One region of the Bradyrhizobium sp. SZCCHNR3119 genome, then DNA from elsewhere that is predicted to be linked to it. Evidence: riboswitches for the same ligand, from Rfam matches in the RefSeq annotation. Region 1 holds a riboswitch; the other holds the start of a gene.

The links. Region 1 has a riboswitch for S-adenosylmethionine ahead of QX034_RS09780 (O-succinylhomoserine sulfhydrylase). Riboswitches for the same ligand answer to the same signal wherever they lie in the genome.
Region 2: linked by a shared signal. The riboswitch ahead of QX034_RS23180 (GNAT family N-acetyltransferase) and the one ahead of QX034_RS09780 (O-succinylhomoserine sulfhydrylase) in region 1 are both predicted to bind S-adenosylmethionine.

Annotation. Positions count from the first base shown of each region.
Region 1 is NZ_JAUEUV010000001.1:2,063,072-2,066,276, reverse strand. Features, by position in the region: gene QX034_RS09785 (SGNH/GDSL hydrolase family protein) at 1-578, shown strand, start outside; gene QX034_RS09780 (O-succinylhomoserine sulfhydrylase) at 690-1,892, opposite strand; SAM riboswitch at 1,966-2,045, opposite strand; gene QX034_RS09775 (2'-deoxycytidine 5'-triphosphate deaminase) at 2,159-3,205, shown strand, end outside.
Region 2 is NZ_JAUEUV010000001.1:5,034,501-5,037,705, forward strand. Features, by position in the region: gene QX034_RS23175 (hypothetical protein) at 1-605, shown strand, start outside; gene QX034_RS23180 (GNAT family N-acetyltransferase) at 813-1,283, opposite strand; SAM-I-IV-variant riboswitch at 1,330-1,438, opposite strand; gene QX034_RS23185 (hypothetical protein) at 1,707-2,717, shown strand; gene QX034_RS23190 (uridylate kinase) at 2,631-3,205, opposite strand, start outside.

The DNA of each region.
Region 1 (3,205 bases):
AATACACCTATCCGAACCGCTTGGCCGCGCAGTTGCGCCGGCAATACCCGATGGCAGACATCAGCGTCATCAATGCCGGCATCGGTGGCGAGGATGCCCCTGAGATGATGAAGCGGCTGCAGGACTCGGTTATCGACCGGCATCCGGATCTCGTGATCTGGCAGGTCGGCACCAACGCGGTGCTGCGCGATCTCGATCCCGCCGATACGGCCAAGCTCGTCGACGACGGTGTGGCGAAGATCCAGGCCGCGAGCGCCGACATCGTGCTGGTCGACCTGCAATATTCGCCGCGCGTGATCGAACGTCCCGAGCGGGCCAACAAGATGATCAAGCTGCTCAGCCATGTCGCCGAGCTGCATCACGTCGGCATCTTTCCCCGTTTCGAGGTGATGCGCGATTGGCACGAGCAGCAATCGATCCCGATCAACGATTTCGTCATCGCCGACGGCCTGCATATGAACGATTGGGGCTATGCCTGTTTCGCGCAGTTGCTCGGCGACGACATCATCAAGTCGGTCGGACAGGTCAAGCTCGGCGTTAACCTGCCGGCGGACGTCCTGACCTATCGGCCGATGTGACGCCGTCAGGCGTCATCCCGGGGCGCACGTCCGCGCGCGGGCCCGGGATCTCGATCGACAGGGCAAGCAGCGAATAGGGGTTTCTTACTACTCCCTACTCGCCCTTCGCGATCACGCTTTCGCCAGCGCCGCATCCAGATCGGCGATCAGGTCGTCGACATGTTCGAGCCCGGTGGAGAAGCGGATGAAGCCTTCGCTGATGCCGAGCTCGGCGCGGGCCTCCGGCGTCAGCCGCTGATGGGTGGTGGTGGCGGGATGGGTGACCAGCGTCTTGGCATCGCCGAGATTGTTGGAGATCTTGGCGAGCTTGAGCGCGTTGAGCACGCGGAAGGCCGCGGCCTTGCCGCCCTTGACCTCGAAGCCCACCAGCGTGGAGCCGGCGCGCATCTGCTTCTTCACGGTGGCGGCCTGCGGATGATCGTCGCGGCCGGGATAGACCAGCCGCGAGATCTTCGGGTGGCTCGCAAGGACATCGGCGATCTTCGCCGCAGTCTCGGTCTGGGCGCGGACGCGCACCGCGAGCGTCTCCAGGCCCTTCAGCAGCACCCAGGCGTTGAACGGCGATATCGACGGGCCGGTCTGGCGCATGAAATTGTGGATGTGCTCGGCGATGAAGGCCTCCGACGACAGGATGACGCCGCCGAGACAGCGGCCCTGGCCGTCGATGTGCTTGGTTGCGGAATAGACCACGACGTCGGCGCCGAGCGCCAGCGGGCTCTGCCAGATCGGCGTGGCGAATACGTTGTCGACGATCAGCCGCGCGCCATGAGCATGCGCGATCTCGGCGATTGCACCGATGTCGAGCACGTCGAGCGTCGGGTTGGTCGGGCTTTCCAGGAAGAAGCTCTTGGTATTCGGCCTGACCGCGCGCTGCCACTGGTCGAGATCGAGGCCGTCGACCAGGGTGGATTCGATGCCGTAGCGCGGCAGCAGGTCCTCGACCACGTAACGGCAGGAGCCGAACATCGCCTTCGAGGCGACGACATGGTCGCCGGCGCGCAACGGCGCCAGGATCGCGGTGGTCACCGCCGCCATGCCCGTGGCCGCGGAGCGGGCGGTCTCGGCGCCCTCGAGTTCGGCCATGCGGCGCTCGAACATTGCCGTGGTCGGGTTGGAGAAGCGCGAATAGATGAAGCCGGGATCCTCGCCCTTGAACCGGGCCTCGCATTCCTCCGCGCTGGCGTAAACGAAGCCCTGGGTGAGGAACAGCGCCTCGGCAGTCTCGCCGAATTCCGACCGCAGCGTGCCGGAATGCACCAGTCGGGTCTCGGGGCGGTATTGGGTCAACGAGGGGGTGGCGGCAGATTTGGACATATGACCTCCATCATGACCATCAGGAAAATGGTCACAAAAAACCGGCCTGGGAGAGCTCTCCTCACGGCCGGGATCACATGGGTCCCCGGCCTGTTTAGCGACTTGTTTAACGTGGCTGCAAGCCGGCCGGCTCAAATCACCACGGGATAAGTCGTGCTCTTAGTCGCCTCCGGCCTTTTCGTCAAGCCGGCCATCGGATAACGCGTAAGAACCCCTATGTTTTAGGGGCAGGGCTGATATTCCAGCCAGTCACGAGGGACCAGGTTTTGCCGCTTTCGCTCGCCGCCGATGCCAATGGCATCCTGCCCGATCGCTTGATCGCGCAGATGGCGGACGCCGGCCTGATCATCCCCGAATATGATTTCGTCGAGAGCCAGATCCAGCCGGCCAGCCTCGATTTGAGGTTGGGCGACATCGCTTACCGCGTCCGCGCGAGCTTCCTGCCCGGGCCCGGCGCGACCGTGGCAGAACGGATCGACGAACTGAAGCTGCACGAATTCTCGCTTGCCGATGGCGCGGTGCTCGAGACCAATTGCGTCTACATCGTGCCGCTGTTGGAAAGCCTCGCGCTGCCCAAGGACATCGTCGCCGCGGCCAATCCGAAGAGTTCTACCGGCCGTCTCGATGTGTTCACGCGCGTGATCGCCGACGGCACCCGCCGCTTCGACATGATCGGCGCCGGCTATCACGGACCGCTTTATGCGGAGATCAGTCCGAAGACATTTCCGGTTCTGTTGCGCGAAGGTTCGCGGCTGTCGCAGGTCCGCTTCCGCTATCGTGACGCGGTGCTGTCAGCCGATGAGCTGAATGCGCTGCATCAGGCCGAGCGGCTGGTCGATCGCGATGATGCCGATCTGGCCGGCGGCGTGGCGCTGTCGGTCGATCTGTCCGGCGAGAACGCGGGCGGTTTTGTCGGCTATCGTGCCAAGCGCCACACGGGCGTCGTCGATGTCGATCGCCGCGGCGGTTATGCGGTGGAGGAATTCTGGGAGCCGATCAAGGCGCGCCCCGACGGCAGCCTCATTCTCGATCCCGGCGAATTCTACATTCTCGCTTCGAAAGAAGCTGTCCAGGTCCCGCCGGACTATGCCGCGGAGATGGTGCCGTTCGATCCGCTGGTCGGCGAATTCCGTGTCCACTATGCCGGTTTCTTCGATCCGGGCTTCGGCTATGCCGGTGCTGGCGGGCAGGGCTCCCGCGCGGTGCTGGAAGTGCGTTCGCGCGAGGTGCCGTTCATCCTCGAGCATGGCCAGATCGTCGGGCGCCTGGTCTATGAAAGGATGCTGGCGCGGCCCGATGCGCTGTATGGCCAG
Region 2 (3,205 bases), 3.0 Mb from region 1:
ATTGCGAACTACACCGATTCGAATCCCAGCACTTTACCGAAGTCTATGCGCGCGCGTCGGATCTAGTCAGCGCCACGATCAATTTTCACGCCTTCTGCACGGGAGTTGGCTTTCAGGCGATTCTAGAGAAGGTGAGCATCGATGGTGGGGCAGAGCAGCCGGTTATTCCTCAAGATCAAGCGCTAGCGAGCCTCGTATCAGTTGTCCCAACAGAGCAGGAAGTCGCCCAGCTGCACCACATCGTTTTGACGGATCATGCACTTGCTCAAGCTTTGAGGGATCTGGCCGACGGACTTAGAACTTTCCATACCGGTCCAGTCGTTGCTCAGCGCGCAGTCGAAACGATCAGAAACTATTTCGTTCCGCCTGGGGCCGACTACAGCGCTGGCTGGCAACCAATGCGGGACGCGCTGAATCTCAGCCGTGATTACCTGCAGGTGATCACGGATCTGTCGATCGGTCCGCGGCATGGCGACAGGAGCCACATCCCGACTCCGCAATTGCGCGTCGGCGTAGAGCGTGCCTGGGTCGTCATGAACAGATTTCTGGCCTATCGACTCTTGGGGTCAACGAAGCTTCCGGAACGAGATTTCCCTCCGCTCTGAAAAACCCGGCCTCGATAATGTCGAACGTTGACGTCCGGTAAGGGCTGAAAGCGGAAGTTTGCGGAGCGCTAGCGGCGCCGCCGGCAGGATTACGGCTCGGGCGGATCGTGATCCGCCGTTCCGAGTCGCCTAGATGGCGGGTTACGCCTTCGGCTCCAACCCGCCCTACGCCATGCTATTCCTTGTCGGCACATCGCCCTCGACGAATCATTTCGTTAGCCATTTCTCGAAGTACAAATTGATCGGGTTGGAAACGTAAGGGCCATACGCCGGGCACGGAACGAACCCCTTCGCCCGATAGAGCCTCTGGGCATCGGGAAGAAATTCCGTGGTTTCCAGCCGCAGAACCGACAGCTTGGCGGTCAAGGCCGCTTCCACAACCCGCGTCAGGAGCCTGCTGCCTATGCCAGTCGTCCGAACCTCGGTGACGACATACATGCGCTTCACCTCCCCGGTGCCATCCGCAAACACCTGCAGCCCTGCACAGCCGACGGCTTGTCCGGCAATCCGCGCGATGAACATTTGCGTGTCGTCGTGCGCCAGCCGCTCAATTGGAGAGCCGTGATTCCTGTCCACCCCGCTGACCTTGTTCAAGAAATCGTCCAGCGCGGTGACGAGGTTGATCAGGTCCGGGGACCTTGCATCGGCCAGCTCAATTTCGACTCGATCGACAGTCATTCTCGTCCCTCTTCTTCGAAGAGAGGAGCGCATGACGCCGTGGTGGCTTGTCCCGTTTAGTTGCCGGACCGGCCACATCTTCTTCCGAAGGAAGAAAGCCACCTTGCTCGGGAGCAGGTTGGCGCTGGGCGTCGGCCCAACTCTTGATGTTGGAGTTGACGATAGCGGGCACTATCGAGCTTGGCAAGCACGCCGCCAGTTTGAGAAACAACGAGTGGCCGCTCCTGGCCCGAAACGTAAGTCCCGGAACGGAGGGGGTATTTCCGAAGCTGGGGGTAGACCGGCTGTGCCATCCGCCTGCCGGCCACGGCCGCCTTTGGCTTGAAGCGGAAGTGTGTCGCGCATGAGTGCTCGACAAGAAATAGCAGTGCATCATATTCTTGCTAAGATGCCAGTCAGGAAGCTTTGGTTATTTGGTGAATCGTGAAACTATTCCGGAGCCACGCCAAGACGTTTGTTGTCGCCGCCTGGGTCCTGCTTGTGGTGGCGATCCCGGTCTGCTTTGTTGTCGGCGCGGCGGCGGGCTTCGACAAGTTCTACTTCCCTGCGCATCCGCACGCGACACTGGATGCGTATGATCTCAACGCATCGAAACTAATCATGGCCGCTGCCGGCCTTGCCGCGGTGCTGTCTTCGGTTGCCTTCACCTTGGGGTTTCGCGCCACCGCGTCCTTGCTGGTCATTCTGATCTGGACCGCGACCATTGCCGGCAACCAGATTGCCCGTGCCCGCGTCGAACCGGGACCTGATTATTACGAGCGGCATATCGGCTCGGAGGTGTTCCTGGTACCCTGGAAATATGCGGATGCCGGCCCCGGCCGTCCTCCCCGCGACCCTCCCGGCGAGATCGGCTTCACCGTCGATCTCTGCCTGTCCAATCTCGGGGGGCGCACCGACATCGATTGTAGTTGGATTCAACAGGTCCGGATTCTTCCAGGTGATAAGGACGTTGCCGATCCGACCCTGGGTTCATGGCGCAAATACCGGTCGGAGATGACTCCCGGTCCCGATCACGACGGGTATCGATCGTTTGATCTGAGCTATCAGCTGCAGCCCGGCGCGCCTACGCGGATCCAGCATTATTTCGTGCGCCTGAATGCGATGGGAGAGCCGACACGGCTCGTGGCATGCCGACTGGACAACGGCAGGTTCTGCACCCACCAGCACGCTGGTCGGCGATTATTGGTTTGGCTACGAAGCAGATTTAGCTCAGGGCGACGAGACGTCGGACGCCAAGCTCGCTGCCTTAGTCGAATCCTGGCGACGCAAGTGAGTCGTTCATGGTGGTCAGACAGACGTCCGCTTCTGGCACACTACGGCCCAGCGCGCGGCCGATCGTACTTGAGGTCAGACGGGGCGGTTGATGCGCACCGTCGCAGTCTCGAATTCTCTATTGTCCAGCACAATGTTGGCATTTTGGATGGGTTGACTTAGCCGCTCATAAATCTCGAACGCCGGCGCGTACCGATCCCGGTACAGAGCCTCCGCCGCTTCACGGCCACCGAGTTGGTTGGCGTCGCGCAACGTCCCCCTTTCGCCAGCTGTCTTTACATCGACGTCAACAAATATGACGACTTCCCAAGCATCTCGCAGTTCTGATCGCTGCAAGAATGTCCCATCGACGATCAAGATGTCGCGTTGATTCGCCCTGTGGGTGGGCGCAACGATAGGCTCGTCCTTATCGAGGTCGAAGGAAGCGGTGCTATAGATTAGGCTTCCTCCGGGACCCAGCGGCTCGAGGAGTAACCGCCGCACGGCATCGAGGTCCCGGGCGTCAAAATAGTAACCTTCGGCCGAATGGCGACCACGCGCGTAACGTTCGCGCTTCGGTCGATGAAAGCCATCGATAGAGGTGCGAATGGTCGCTCGGCCGATACGGTCGAGTTCATGAGCCATTTCGTTGGCGACAGTTGTCTTACCCG